2 regions of the Undibacterium sp. RuRC25W genome follow, and region 1 is predicted to be linked to the other one. Evidence: predicted binding sites of a transcription regulator. Region 1 holds the regulator's gene; the other holds the start of a gene.
The links. The regulator sigma-54, encoded in region 1, starts transcription at its own class of promoters, with help from an activator protein. The targets are predictions, from matches to a motif close to TGGCANGNAANCTGCTTT.

Region 1 (8,097 bases):
AGGGTACCGTTAATCTTGGAGGACAGGACATTACCGGACTCGATTCGCACAAAATTGCACGCGCTGGTCTGGCACATTCACCGGAAGGTCGACGGGTATTTGCAACCATGTCGGTCAAAGATAATTTATTGCTCGGCGCGTTCCCTCGTTTTACAGGATCGCGCAGTCGCGGCGATATTGATACGGATTTGCAAAAGGCGATGGAGTTATTTCCTCGCCTGCGTGAACGTCGCGATCAGCTCGCTGGCACCTTGTCTGGTGGTGAGCAGCAAATGCTGGCGATGGCACGTGCAGTCATGTTAAATCCTGAAGTGATTTTGCTCGATGAGCCATCGATGGGATTGGCGCCGATTTTAGTGGATGAAGTTTTCCGGATTATTCAGCGTCTAAAGCACGAAGGGATGACTATGTTGCTCGTAGAGCAGTTTGCAGCTGCTGCGTTGGCGGTTGCTGATTATGGTTATGTGCTTGAGAATGGGCGGATTTCTGTTCATGGGCCTGCGGCGAGTTTGCAGAACGATCCGGCGGTGAAGGCGGCGTATTTGGGGGGGAATGCGCAGCATTGATGTGCTGGCATTTTGTTGCGTATCTCGGCAGCCAATCACGTTTCTTTTCGCAAGGGTTTGCTGGGAAAAGCGAGCCAAAGAAACGCTCCGCAGACTTCGTTCTTCGAATGCAACACAGTGTGTAGGAACAATGTGCGCGTCACGTAAAACGGGAAAGTATCTAAATTCGCTTCGCTCAGACAAAGATACTTTCTGATCCGTTTTCCGTGAAGCACAAATTGCTTTATCTAAAGCGGATAAAGGTAATTGCACAATCAAAACTAGCTACGCTAAATGGAAAGCAGAAAACGCCCCTCTACTGCAAGCGCAATGGAGGGGCGGCTTTTGGATTAGGTATCAACGACCAACGTCACTTCACCGAAGCATTACCCCATCACCCCACTAACGAACGCAATGGGTGGGCGTATTTTGGCCATACTGGCGTGAAGAATTCCACTACCATATCGCGTGTGACTTCTGATAAGTCTGCAGGTGACCATCGTGGTTGATTGTCTTTGTCGACAACTAAAGCACGTACACCTTCTAAGACTTCGCCATGTTTGAAGCAGTGGCGCACCATCGTTCTTTCCATACGCAGGCAATCTGAGACTGACATACTGGCGCTGCGGCGCAATTGTTCTAACGTGACGCTCATCAGTAATGGCGAGCGTTTTGCCATTGTTGCGAGGGTCGTCTGGGCAAAGGTACTGTCGCTTGCTTTCAGGCGTTCAGTAATAACAGGAACGCTATCTCCAATGAACAATGCATCAATTTCTGCACGTTGCGCGGCGAGTTTGCTTTGTGCTGGGTCGACTTTTGACGCAAACGCACTAGCAAAATCGTGAATCGCTTTACGCCAATCAGTCGCATCGCTATTGCTCAAGAAATCCATCAAAGCAGGGATTTCAGTGGTTGGAACAAACACATCGGCCAGCCCAGCATAAAGGGCATCGGCAGCAACAATGATCTCTCCACTTAATCCAAGATAAGTGCCGATTTGGCCTGGTGTGCGGGATAAGAAATAACCACCACCGACATCTGGAAATAAACCGATATTTACCTCAGGCATCGCCATTTTTGTGCGCTCAGTAACGATGCGCACGCTAGTGTCAGGGCCTGCTTGAGCAATGCCCATGCCGCCGCCCATGACGACGCCGTTCATCAGCGCGATGTAAGGTTTTGGATAGAAATGAATTAAATGGTTTAATGCATATTCTTCGGTGAAAAAATCTTCTAATAGCGCGCTGTCACCCGTCGGCGTTGCTGTTCCGACGTCATAAAAAAAGCGAATATCACCTCCTGCACATAAAGCCTTTTCGCTACTACTCTGAATAAACACGGCACGGATGTGTTCATCTTCTCGCCACTGGAGCAAGCTAGCAGTCATCGCGCGTACCATGTCCAGAGATAATGAATTAAGGGCTTTGGGGCGGTCAAGCGTAATAAAACCGATATGATTTTTAACGGATGTCAGGACGTGTTCGCTCATAGGATTACCAATAAATTGATCGTGATGAAGCAATCATTTTATGCTTTGGTTGGCAAGACGTCACGTGCTTTCAACATCGCTAAACAAAGAGCTTGGTATAAACAAAAAAGGACGCCAGAAAGCGTCCTTTGTTTTGATGTCCCCGATTATTCAGGGGATGGAAATTATGCCGATGCCGGGTCTGGCATATGTTTTATTGCATCGTGCTGATGTTCCTGAATTTTGTCTTTATGCTTAATGACTTGACGGTCCAGTTTGTCGACCAGTGAATCAATGGCGGCATATAAATCATGCGCCAGACTTTCAACATGGATATCTTTTCCGCTGATGTGTAGATTGATATCGGCTTTGTGACGTTTTTCTTTTTCTCGGAGCTTGTCTACCGTCAGGATGACGGCAATATCAATGACTTGATCAAAGTGACGCCGTACCCGTTCTAGCTTGGTATGTACGTATTCGCGAATTGCAGGAGTTACTTCGACGTGATGTCCACTGATGGTGAGATTCATACTGTGCTCCTATAATAATGTTCCATACTATGATGATGCGCTCATTTCATCGGAAGTGTTTTGAGCTAAATCATATATAGCAATTTAAACCGTAAATACAAGGACAAACTTATAAAGATTTACGCATACTCACTGGAGGAATTTTCAAGGCTTCTCGGTATTTGGCGACGGTACGTCGGGCAATTACCATGCCCTGTTCACCCAGCATGTCTGCAATTTTACTGTCAGAGAGTGGGTTCTTCTGGTCTTCTGCTCCTATCAACTGCTTGATGAGTGCTCGTATCGCGGTGGACGATGCTTCTCCCCCAGTTTCCGTCGCGACATGGCTGCCGAAAAAGTACTTCAACTCAAACATGCCATGTGGGGTCAACATGTATTTTTGGGTCGTTACACGAGAAATTGTGCTTTCGTGTAGTCCTAGTGTATCAGCTATTTCGCGCAAAACAAGGGGGCGCATAGCAACTGCACCGTGCGTAAAAAAATTACGCTGCCTTTCTACTATCGCTTGCGCAACGCGCAATATGGTTTCAAAGCGTTGGCGCATATTTTTGATGAGCCAGCGTGCTTCCTGGAGTTGGGTGTTTAGACCATTTTCGCCGCGATGCTGACGCATCAGATTCGCGTACATGCTACTCACGCGCAGTTTGGGCATGACGTCCTGATTGAGTACGACTTGCCAGCCATTCGCCGTTTTTTTGACAATTACATCTGGGACGACATAGTCTGAACTACTTTTAGCAAATTCACTGCCTGGGCGTGGTTTGCATGTTCGGATGACAAGCTGTGCTTCACGTAAATCTTCATCATCACAATCAAAAATTTTCTTTAATTTAGTGAAGTCCCGTTGGGCAAATAAATTTAATTGATTTTCAACAATACTTAATGCCAAGCGACGCGTCACGAATGGGATATGAGGTAAACGTTTTATCTGCAATGCCAAACATTCTGCCGGACATCTTGCACCGACTCCGGCGGGGTCGAAACTTTGCACCATAGAGAGCGCAAATGATAATTCTTCTAGCTCAACAGTCAGTTCTATTGGCAGACTCGCATGAATTTCTTCTAATGTTTCGCTGAGATAACCATTATCATCAATGGCATCAATGATGAGTTCAACCAGCGCCAAATCACGCGGTTCGCGCAAATTGAGTCGCATTTGTTCTGATAAATGCTCACGCAGACCAATGTGCGCTGCTTCTAGCTGACGTTGACCGTCATCATCTTCGGCATTGTATTGGCCTGCTGGCGCATCATTGAAGCTCCAGTCTTCCTCGTTTGCGCTGACACTGTCATTCGTTGCAAATTCAGTGTCAGATTGTGAATCCTGCGACGTAGTGGTATTTGCTTGTAAATCTGGTATTTCCATGCCTGCATCAGGTGTTGTACTGGTGCTATTGATTGCGCCATCTGCCAATAGCCTGACTGCATTATCCATAGGATCATCGACCCGTTCCAAGAGTGGGTTCTCGATGAGTAGTGTTTCCAGTTCCTGATGTAACTCAAGGGTCGACAATTGCAATAACCGTATCGATTGTTGCAATTGTGGAGTGAGCGCCAGATGCTGGGAAGTGCGGAGTTGCAGGCTTTGTTTCATGATGCTTCCGTCACATCCGGAAATGTTCTCCCAGATACACCCGTCTGACCGATTCATTTTCAATGATGTCGTCAGGCTTGCCACTGGCTAATACTGCACCTTGATTGATGATATAGGCATGATCACAGATACCCAATGTTTCACGCACGTTGTGGTCAGTGATCAAAACGCCAATACCACGCTCTTTGAGAAAGCGTACGATACGCTGAATCTCAATGACCGCGATGGGATCAACGCCCGCAAATGGTTCATCTAACAGGACGAACCGCGGATTTGTTGCCAAAGCACGGGCAATTTCGACGCGTCGCCGCTCCCCCCCCGACAGAGATAAGGCAGGGTTGTCGCGGATTTTTTCGATTTGTAAATCTGCCAATAAGGCATCTAGTCGTTGTTGAATAACACCTTTAGATAAAAATTTGTTATTTTCATCTTTTTGTATCTCCAAAACCGCGCGGATGTTTTCTTCAACAGTGAGTTTTCTAAAAACTGAGGCTTCTTGCGGTAAGTAAGATAAACCTAAGACCGCACGTTCATGAATCGCCAGTCCAGAGGCGGGTATGCCGTCTATGGTAATACTTCCACCATCCGATGGGACGAGGCCAACAATCATGTAAAACGAGGTGGTTTTTCCCGCCCCGTTAGGGCCAAGCAAGCCAACAACTTCGCCGCTCTTCACGGTCAATGACACATCTCTGACAACCTGCCTCGCGCCGTAGCGTTTTTGCAGGCCTTTTACCACCAGCGTGCTGGTTTTTTCTGAGGTATTGGTTGGCATCTTATATTTCTTTGATATTTTATTTGTCGTTCTTTGGCTGAATAGTCAGACGGATTCTTCCACCGCCAGATACAGCAGTGCCATTGCTTGTATTCGAGCCAACAAAGACATCGTTTTTACTATCGTAAGAGAGATACTCGCCTTCTTGTTCGTCGGTGACCTTGCTACCTTCAAGGTAACGTACTTTGGCACGAGAGATGAATTTAATAAATTCTGTTTTTTCGTCATATTCGGCACGCTCAGCTTCACCCTCTACCCACAGGTCTGGCCCGCCGTCGCGTTTCTGGCGAAACCTGACCTTACCCCCAGCCTTAGCGTAGAGTTTTACGTTTTGAAAATCATCAGGGGTTTTGCTAGCAACAGCACGTTCCGCGCTGACGACCAAGGTCCCTTTGGTGATGTGCACATCACCAGAGCAAGTGGTGACATTGGTTTTGCCGTCACTGATCAGATGATCCGCTTCAATGACCATTTCTTTTTTGCTATCGGCTTTTTCGGCGTGTGCCGATAAAACTACCGAAGTGCAGAGGCCAAAAAATACTATCGAGCTCACAATCTGACGAGTAGAAATGAGAGTCAGGCGCATGGTTTACTTTCTAATTGGGTTTCTTGTCAGGTAAGTTCTCAATCAACACGTTTTTTTAAACGTGCGCGTACTTTGCTTAATAATTCCAGTTGCTGCGTTGAATTATTAGCGACCATACCAATTGCATGAGATTCTATACCGTGGGTAAATAATGTGACGGGATGATCCGAAGTAATTAAATCATCATCCGGGGTCAACATCAGATAATCTGTTTCTAAACGCATAAAATGTGAGTTGTCGCCCTCTGGGCGTTCAACGGTCACGTTGTCATACAGGCGCACTATATCGTGTTCGCGTTTCGGTAGGACTGTATTGGATTTCTGATCTACAACAGCCCGTGCTGCAATGATTGTGACTGCGGTGCGTTGATCGGCAAAGCTATTAATGTGTGGATTGGTAATTTCATACTGATCGGTACGTGGCAGATGGATCAGCTTCTCACCAGTTAAATGGTAATTCGCTTTGTTGCTATTCGATAGTCGTATGAAGTTGAATTTTTCTACATAGTAATCAGGCTCAAGGCGCACGGAAGATTTTTGTGCATCTTCTTCTCCACTCTGGCGAAACGCATTTTCCACCCAAAAGCTTCCGAGCGCAATAAACCCTAGGACTGCTACTGCAATCCAGATTTGTGCTCGGTCAATGGTGATTTGTGGTTTCATGCCAGATAGTCAGCTAAAGCGAGTTGGTATTTGTTCTGCGCCCGTAAAATGTAGTCACACACCTCACGTGCAGCGCCTTTACCACCAAGTGCCGTGGTCACATAATCTACTCTTGAGCGAACTTCTGGATGGCCATTGGGGACACTTGCGGCAAATCCGACACGGGTCAATACTGGTAAATCGATGACGTCGTCCCCAATGAAGCCACATTCGTCGCTGGTAAGATTCAATTCCGCCAGAAGTTCAAAGAAGGCAGTTTTTTTATCATGGATGCCTTGACGGACATGCGTAATGTCGAGGTCTGAAGCGCGTTTAGAAACGATCGCAGATTTGCGGGCGCTGATAATTGCAGTAGCGATACCCGCTTTTTGTAATAAGCGGATCCCTTGTCCATCGAGAACATTAAACGTTTTCAGTGCTTCGCCGTCAGGACTAAAATGCAGGCTGCCATCCGTCAGAATACCATCGACATCAAATATCATCAGCTTGATTTTTGCTGCTTTTGCTGTTGCTTTTATGAATGCGTCAGACATTAAATTACCTTTGCTCTTGTCAGATCATGGATATGCAGCGCACCGACCAGTTTGCTATCTTCATCTACGACCAGCACTTGATTGATCCTGTAGGTTTCCATGACCTCGACTGCTTCTACAGCTAGCTGATCGGCACGAATTGTGCGCGGATGAGGATGCATGACATCAGCAATGCTGATTTGCGTAAAATCACACACACCTTCCATCATGCGGCGTAAATCACCGTCAGTGAATACACCAACAATATGGCGGTCTGAATCGACGACTGCCGTCATCGCCATCCCTTTTTTGGTGATTTCAAGGAGTGCGGACGTGAGTTTGGTATCGGGTGAGACGCTCGGAATAGCATCCCCTGTACGCATAACATCTCTGACATAAGTGAGCAGTCGTCGGCCCAGAGCACCACCGGGATGAGAGCGGGCGAAATCTTCTTCGCGGAAGCCACGCGCATCTAATACGGCTACAGCTAATGCATCACCTAAAGCCAGCGTTACTGTGGTACTGGCGGTGGGCGCCAGATTGAGTGGGCACGCCTCTTTATCTACCTGCAGGCTTAAATGTACATCTGAAATTTTACCCAAACTTGAGGCTGGATTGCCTGTCATTGAAATCAGTTTTACACCGAGTCGCTTGATAATTGGCAAAATGGCCATCAGCTCTGTCGCTTCGCCTGAGTATGAGATGGCAATAAAGACATCTTGTGGCGTTACCATACCCAAGTCGCCATGAGCGGCTTCTGCCGGATGGACAAAAAATGACGGCGTACCGGTCGATGCAAATGTGGCTGCAATTTTGCGGGCGATATGCCCTGACTTACCTATTCCAGAGACAACAACTCGGCCTTTACATTGCAGTAGCATCCGTACCGCGTGTGCGAAGCCTGCGGCATCCTCATTGTTGAGGCGCTTTTGTAGGGCAATTAAAGCATCAGCTTCAATTTGTATAGTTTGGCTCGCCAACTCAACAGCACGCATGGCAGCGTCGTTCGTGACGTCATCAGAGGCAGTGTGCGCGTCTGGGAGGGAGGATGCGTTCAAATCATTCATCCCGACAGTATAAACGAAATCCACAAAGCAAAAACTTTGCCAGATGTAACGAAGTGATGATGAATCGCAAAATATGGACTGCATTAATGTAAATTTTGCTTAGGAAAACGACAGTAATTTCTCATAAATCGGCAATAATGCGTCTTATGAATGCTCTTGATACCACTCTCGCTCTGTTAGCTGCTGCCGTCCTTGGGGTAGTGGCTTTTCGTATGCTGCAATTGCCGCCTATCCTTGGCTATTTGACGGTAGGTATTCTCGTTGGCCCTTTTGGTCTTAATGTCGCTGAAGATGGTGCCGTGACGCATGAATTAGCGGAATTTGGCGTTGTTTTTTTGATGTTTTCAATAGGTTTGGA
Region 2 (8,097 bases), on a different contig from region 1:
GACACATCATCGATCGATTTCGGTTTCTCAAAAATGAATGATCACGCAAAATCTGCTGATATGTTCAACGTTGAAAAATTCCCGACAGCGACTTACAAAGGTACTTCGATCAAATTCAATGGCGACACACCAGTTGCAGTTGAAGGCGAATTCACTTTGTTAGGCGTGACAAAACCATTGACACTGACCATCAACAAATTCAAATGTATTCAACATCCAATGTTGAAAAAAGAAGTGTGCGGTGCTGACGCTTCTGCTGAATTCAAACGTACTGACTTTGGCTTGAACTATGGCACACCACGTTTTGCACCAGAAGTAAAACTGGCTATCCAAGTTGAAGCTGTTCGCGCAGACTAATCACTCGTCTGCTCCTTGACGATCTCAGACTTCTCTTGAGATGGTCCTTGTTGGTTCTGATCAACGCAGATCAGAACCAACATCGGCATAAACAACCGTAACGCAATCTGCTTTTATGCATAGCGTAGCGAAGTAAATAATTTTTGCTTCCGACCAATATCGATAATTCTATGAATAAACGCTACCTACGCAGCATCCGTCTTTTATCCGAATGTATGCAGTTGTTTGAAACAGTATCAAACCGCAGAGTCAGACAACTCGGCTACACCCCAGCACAGTTTGACATCATTGCAACGCTCGGCAATACGCCAGGAATGACTTGCAAAGAACTCGGCGAAAAAACCCTGATCACGAAAGGGACCCTCACCGGGGTACTCGACCGCATGGAGCAAAAGGCACTCATCATTCGTGAACGTGGTGGAGAAGACCGGCGACAGTTATTTGTTAAATTAACGTCGCAGGGCGAAACGATTTTTAAAGATATCTTCCCAAAAGTAATACAAAGTGGTGGAGAAGGATTTGCAGAATATACAGAAGCGGACTATAACGCTCTCGAAGAGGCGTTGAGCAAGTTAAAGTCACACTTAGGGAAGAATGCCGCTTAATATTCACAGCGATGAACTTGCGTGTTTTTAAGCCTGTCGACGATAGAAACATATCGTCGACACATCATCGACGCGTCATCAAAATGACCAGTAACGCGTGAGCATAGCACCCTGATTGATGGATGAATGCATAAGAAAAGCCAGCAATTAATCTGCCCAATTAAATGGGGTCAGTTCAAATGCTGGCTTTTTTATTCTTGCTTCATTCTCAAAAAAGAGAATCAACCCTTCAAACGATTCAGAAGATTAAACAACCGCTCCGTCTGTGTCGTCTTTTTCTTTGACTGGCTTGATCAGATCTTCACGTTTCACACCCAACCACATCGCAATGGCCGCAGCCACGAAAACAGATGAATAGATACCGAAGCAAATACCAATCGTCAATGCAACCGCAAAATAATGCAAGGTTGGACCGCCGATTAACAGCATCGACAACACCATCATCTGCGTACAACCGTGGGTAATAATCGTCCGTGAGATGGTGCTTGTGATCGCGCTATCGATCACTTCTTTGACGGTCATCTTGCGTTGTTTACGGAAGTTTTCGCGGATACGATCAAAAATAACCACGGATTCATTCACTGAGTAACCCAGCACCGCCAGTACTGCCGCTAAGACAGATAAGTTAAATTCCCATTGGAAGAATGCGAAGAAACCCAAAATGATGATCACATCATGCAAGTTGGCGATAATTGCCGCCACCGCAAACTTCCATTCAAAACGAATCGCCAGATAAATCACCACACCGATCACCACGAACAACAAGGCCATCAAACCGTCATGCGCTAACTCGTCGCCCACTTGCGAGCCAACTTGTTCTGTCCGTTGCAATTTAACGTCTGGATCAATGGCTTGTAACGCCGTGAATACTTTTTTCGCCTGATCATCTGCCGAGCTGTCTTGCTTTGGCAATGGCAAACGAATGACCACATCTTGTGCTTTACCAAAGGTCTGCACTGGGACATCGGCGTAACCTAAAGACTCAACGGTTTTACGCACGGCATCGACGTCTGCTGCTTTGGAATACGACACTTCCATCACCGTACCGCCGGTAAATTCAACGGAGAAGTGTAAACCCTTGTGCAGCAAAAAGAAGACGGCGGCCACAAACGTTAAGGCAGAAATGACATTGAAAATCAGCGCATGGCGCATGAAAGGAATGTCTTTTTTAATGCGGAATAATTCCATAATGAATTCCTGAATTCTTATCTAGGCTTACGATTGTTGAGTAACGTCAGTCGTGTTGACCGCATCAGCAGTTGGTTTCCAGATCTGACCAATAGACAAGGAAGTCAGTTTCTTTTGACGACCGTACCAGAGATTCACCACACCGCGTGACACAAATACGGAAGAGAAAATCGAAGTCAGAATGCCCAGGCAATGCACAACAGCAAAGCCTTTGATCGGACCAGAACCAAAGATCAACAATGCCAGACCGACGATAAAGGTCGTAACGTTGGAGTCGAGAATGGTTGCCCATGCATGACCAAAGCCTTCTTCGATCGCTTTTTGTGGCGATTTACCACCACGCAGTTCTTCACGAATCCGCTCGTTAATCAACACGTTCGCATCAATCGCCATACCTAGCGCCAGCGCAATCGCTGCGATACCAGGCAAAGTCAGTGTTGCTTGCAAGAGGGACAATGTCGCCACCAACAACAACAAGTTAACCGACAGTGCCAACACACTGAACGCACCGAACAACATGTAATACACGATCATAAAGATCGAGATCGCAGCAAAACCGTACAGCGTCGAATTACGACCTTGTTTGATGTTCTCGACACCTAATTGCGGTCCAATGGTACGTTCTTCGATGATTTCCATTGGTGCGGCCAGAGAACCAGCACGTAACAACAAAGCCAGATCAGCCGAGGCAGCAGCAGTACCCATACCAGTAATCTGGAAACGAGAGCCGAGTTCAGCATTAATCGTTGGCGCGATCAATACCTCACCTTTGCCTTTTTCAAACAACACGATCGCCATACGCTTGCCGATGCGATTACGCGTCGCTTCACGCATTTTACGGCCACCGTCACCATTCATATCCACAGACACTGCTGGCTGTTGACGTTCATCGAATGTTGCTGATGCGCCAGTAATATAATCACCTGTTGCAACGGGATCTTTGCTCAGAATCAGCCATTCACCACGGTTAGATTTAAATAATTCAGAACCAAACGGCACTGGTGTATTGGTATCGACTGGACCAATCACACTGTCATCTAACAAGCGAACTTCCAGAGTCGCCGTACGGCCAATAATTTCTTTTGCACGTGCAACATCTTGGACGCCAGGCAATTGGACGACGATACGATCCGGACCTTGTTGTTGAATAATTGGTTCAGCAACACCCAGTTCATTCACACGTTTAGATAAGGCACTGATATTTTGTTTAACGCCTTCGGTAACCACTGCCTTGAGGGCTTCTGGTTTCAGGCCGGCTTGCAGATTGAACTCGGTCGCATCGCTACTAACGGCATCAACAAAATTCACATCCGTTAATTGCGATACCAGCAGGGCTTTAGCAGCATTACGGGTTTCTGCATCACGGAATTTAATGGAGATCACATCACCATCACGGCTGATACCAGCATGATGAATTTCTTTATCGCGTAACGTTGCGCGCACAGTCGATTGCAAACCTTGTACGCGCTTGTTCAATACGGCTTTAGTATCGACTTGCATCAGAAAGTGCACACCGCCGCGCAAATCCAGACCCAGATACATCGGCAAGGCATTCAGATTCTGCATCCACTTTGGCGTATTCGACAACAGATTAAACGCAACCGTATAAGTCGGGTCGTTTGGATCTGTATTCAGCGCTTTTTCGATCGCATCTTTGGCTTTGAATTGGGTATCCGTATCTACAAAACGTGCGCGAACGGTGCCTTGTAAGCCATTAAAATCGTAAAAAATGCCATTGTCTTTGAGGCCAGCTTGTTGTATTGCCTGTTCAACGCGGGCTGACAAGCTGCTGTCAATTTTGACTGTCGATTTCGCGCTACTGACTTGAACGGCTGGCGATTCGCCAAAAAAGTTCGGTGCCGTGTATAAACCGCCAAAAACAAGCGCGATCAAAATCAACAGATACTTCCAGAGTGGGTAGCGATTCATAATAAAAATAGAAATGGAAGCTAAAAAGCACAACGCAGTCCAAGGTGAAATGGACTGCGTTGCCGGTGTTTGCTAATTAAATCGCTTTAATGGTGCCCTTAGGCAGCAGCATCGTCACAGCAATTTTTTGTACGACAATTTCTGTACCGTTCGCGACTTCGATGGTCACGTAGGCGTCAGTCACTTTAACTACTTTACCCAGAATACCGCCGGACGTGATGACTTCATCGTTCTTTGCCAGGGCATCCATCATGGCTTTTTGTTCTTTCTGACGTTTCATTTGTGGGCGCAACATCAAGAAATACAGCACCACAAACATCAAAACTAATGGCAAGAAACTCATTAAGCCACCATCGCCACCAAGAATACTAGCAGCACCAGTGGACTGCGCATAAGCGTTAGAAATAAACACGTTAAGACTCCATTCGTTGTAAGAATCAGTGGCTCATACAATCAAACCACTCTTGTTGCAATCACCCTTATGTCGTGACAGATGGGTAATTTTCAATTGGCAAAGCGCCACATTCTAGCATTGGCAGGCAAAAATACCGCTTTTTCGTATGCTTTACTGTGTTTTGCTCATAAAACTTCATCTTGTTATCTATTTTTTAGATGGATTTTGACGTATCCATAGCAAAACTTAGTCGAGTTTTCCAGTCAATATTAGACAAATTTCATGGTTTCCAGCGCCAACTCTGCAGTATTCAGTGCGCCTTCGACAAATCCCTGGTAATCAGAATACGCCTCACCTACGATGTGGATGTTTTTGGCTCCCGATCCAAAATCAAAGGCTTTAAACACGTCCATCACTTTCCACGACCGCACGCCTGGCTGCCAGCCATGATTCGCGGCTCCATACGGAGCACGTGCCCAGTCGCGAATGCCGTAGGTAATCACAGAGTTTTTGATAAACGCTGCGGTTTCTTCAAGGCTCTTTTCTTCAAACATATGACGTGCTTGCTCTGTTAAGCTCAAACCGGAACGATTAATATCAATGAGGCGTTTGACATCACGTGCCACAAACAAGGAGAAAGCTTCAACAATCTTAGCATTCTGATCAATTTCTGCTCGGTCATGCTTATCACCTTCAACTACGTAGTGTTTCCAGAACTCTGTCGAAGGTCGATCCATGTACAACAACACCATACCGTGTCCGTCTTTGTCTTTGTTTTCAGGTCGGCGGAAGTAATGAATCTCACGGGTCGGCAAGCAACTCGCATACTGCTGCGGTTTTTGAGAATAATCCCACCACGGCGCATCGGTGACAAAAAACAGTTTCAACATCGGGAAACCGTTAACGGAATCGAGTTGACTCGCAACGTGCTCAGGCAATGACGATGCCAGCTTCACTAGCGGTAAGCGTGGCAAAGCCAACATCAGACGGTCTGTTTGCAATTCAATCACGCCATTTTTGGTGGTAATTTCCAACGCCAAACGCGGCTGCCCCATGGCAACTTGCTTAAAACTTTTCAAAGCATGCCCACCAGCCAGCGTGACATTGCTCGATGTGCGCAATTTAGCCATGATGCTGTCGGTCAGCTTGGCGCTACCACCATCAATGGTTGCCAGTTCCTGACCGATGGTTTTCAAAGCACGTAACCACCAGATGATCCATTCAATCGCGTTCAGATTTTCTGGCAGCATATGATAGAACGTGCCGGTATCACGCAATTTGGTCAGCGCCAGATGCGACAATACGCCTTGCGCTGACATCGCGTTCCAGAAACCCATGCTCCATAACGGCTGGCCGTTCAACTGCGCGTGTTTGCGCATGCGTTGGTAATCTGCTTCTGTCTGCTTATCGATCCAAGCCTGATCATCGGGCGACTGACCCATGATCAACATGATGCCGCGCTTGAGTAGTTGCAGCGAGTTGAGCCCCAACTCTTCATCGGGCAAATCATAAGTAGGCGCATTTACTTCTTCACCCACTGGGCCACTGAAATCAATCAGTTTCACACCCAGATCGCGGCATAAACCAGCAAAGCGCGGTTGTAGCGTCGGTTCAAAGCGCATCGGCCCCCATTCAGCGGTAAAGCCATCAAGGTCTTCGGTCTCGATGCGACCACCCCAACGATCCGCAGAGCCTTCCAATACCACCACTTGCTGTCCAGACTCAGCGAGTCGCCAAGCGCAATACAACCCAGCAATACCGCCACCGGCGATCACTACAGGATGAAAATTCATGTTGTCTCCTATTTATTTTTTCGTCTACGTGGCGAACGACTCGCTCAACCGCAGAACAATCAACAATGCAGAAATTCTGTCAGGCGCGATTTTACTCTTGGAGAGCGGAAAATAACGATGTATCACCGACTATATTTGAAAAACGTATATCGATATTACAAACGTAAAAAAGGGCCGCACCGCGACCCTTTTCAGACTTCATCAATCATCATCAAGCAAGTTTGATGCTTTGAATTTTCAGATGAATTTATATACCGCGTGAACGATCTGCATGGAATTGCTGCACAAACTCAGGAAAGCGTTCATCATCCAGAGATTTGCGGATGTTTTTCATCAAATCTAAGTAGTAGTGCAAGTTGTGGATCGTATTAAGGCGTGCACCAAGAATCTCACCGGTACGATGCAAATGATGCAGGTACGCACGAGAGAAATTTTTGCAGGTGTAGCACTCACATGTCGCATCTAATGGTTCTTTATCTTCTTTGTAACGTGCATTTTTAATTTTCACGTCACCAAAGCGTGTAAAGATCCAGCCATTGCGTGCATTGCGGGTTGGCATCACGCAATCGAACATATCGATACCATTCGCCACACCCGCCACCAGATCTTCTGGCGTACCAACACCCATGAGGTAATGTGGCTTGTTTTCAGGCAATTTGGGACCGGTATGCGCCAGAATGCGCATCATGTCTTCTTTTGGCTCGCCAACAGACAAACCACCAATCGCTATTCCGTGGAAACCCAATTCATTCAAGCCAGCCAACGATTCATCACGCAGGTGCTCAAACATCCCCCCCTGAACGATACCAAATAAAGCGTTCGGATTTTCGTTGGCATTGAATTCATCAATCGAGCGCTTTGCCCAACGCAAAGACATGCGCATGGATTTGCCAGCTTCTTCGGTGGTTGCCGGACGACCATCGATTTCGTAGGGCGTACATTCGTCGAACTGCATCGCGATGTCGGAATTCAGCGCACGTTGAATTTGCATCGAGATTTCTGGTGACAAAAATAAGCGCTCACCACTGATCGGAGAAGAAAACTTGACGCCCTCTTCCGTAATTTTGCGCATCGCGCCAAGCGAAAACACCTGGAAGCCACCTGAATCAGTCAGGATCGGTTTATCCCATCCCATAAAGTCATGCAAACCGCCAAATTTATTCAGAACGCTTAAGCCCGGGCGCAGCCATAAATGGAAGGTATTACCCAGAATGATGTGCGCATCGATTTCTTTCAATTCCAGCGGCGACATCGCTTTGACGGAACCATAGGTACCGACTGGCATAAAAATCGGTGTTTCGATTTCACCGTGGTTGACCTTCACACGACCGCGACGGGCTGCCGTAGTCTTGTCTTTTTTGATGAGCGTAAATTCCAGCATAATCTTTCCTTGTGTCCTACTTGGTAGCGGACACGCTAAATGTGTGTTTTTATTTCTCTGTTGCGCCAGCGTCTGTCTGCGCGTCTGAGGTATTGGTCAGTAACATCGCATCGCCATAACTGAAGAAGCGGTAATGCTGTGCAATCGCATGGGCATAGGCTGCCTTAATGCTATCGTAACCTGCAAAGGCAGACACCAGCATCATCAACGTTGATTTTGGTAAGTGAAAATTCGTGATTAAACGATCCACCGTTTTAAACACATACCCGGGTGTAATGAATAATTGGGTGTCGTCGCTACCAGCTTCCAGTTGTCCGGATTGCGACGCAGATTCTAGGGCACGCATACTGGTTGTACCAACAGCAACCACCTTGCCACCAGACGCTTTTGCAGCGCGGACTGCGTCAACTGTCTCTGTCGGCACGGTGTACCACTCGCTGTGCATAACGT

Region 2: a site for sigma-54 is predicted at 6,331-6,348, ahead of ACO0KV_RS11040 (flavin monoamine oxidase family protein). Genes of this name have one in related genera too.

What each region holds. Positions count from the first base shown of each region.
Region 1 is NZ_JBMPPD010000013.1:38,349-46,445, reverse strand. Features, by position in the region: gene ACO0KV_RS08090 (ABC transporter ATP-binding protein) at 1-566, shown strand, start outside; gene ACO0KV_RS08085 (enoyl-CoA hydratase/isomerase family protein) at 940-2,034, opposite strand; gene hpf (ribosome hibernation-promoting factor, HPF/YfiA family) at 2,199-2,543, opposite strand; gene ACO0KV_RS08075 (RNA polymerase factor sigma-54) at 2,653-4,137, opposite strand; gene lptB (LPS export ABC transporter ATP-binding protein) at 4,148-4,912, opposite strand; gene lptA (lipopolysaccharide transport periplasmic protein LptA) at 4,932-5,498, opposite strand; gene lptC (LPS export ABC transporter periplasmic protein LptC) at 5,537-6,160, opposite strand; gene ACO0KV_RS08055 (KdsC family phosphatase) at 6,157-6,693, opposite strand; gene ACO0KV_RS08050 (KpsF/GutQ family sugar-phosphate isomerase) at 6,693-7,667, opposite strand; gene ACO0KV_RS08045 (cation:proton antiporter) at 7,877-8,097, shown strand, end outside.
Region 2 is NZ_JBMPPD010000021.1:17,714-25,810, forward strand. Features, by position in the region: gene ACO0KV_RS11015 (YceI family protein) at 1-357, shown strand, start outside; gene ACO0KV_RS11020 (MarR family winged helix-turn-helix transcriptional regulator) at 528-962, shown strand; gene secF (protein translocase subunit SecF) at 1,209-2,150, opposite strand; gene secD (protein translocase subunit SecD) at 2,178-4,079, opposite strand; gene yajC (preprotein translocase subunit YajC) at 4,156-4,491, opposite strand; gene ACO0KV_RS11040 (flavin monoamine oxidase family protein) at 4,743-6,266, opposite strand; gene tgt (tRNA guanosine(34) transglycosylase Tgt) at 6,514-7,647, opposite strand; gene queA (tRNA preQ1(34) S-adenosylmethionine ribosyltransferase-isomerase QueA) at 7,697-8,097, opposite strand, start outside.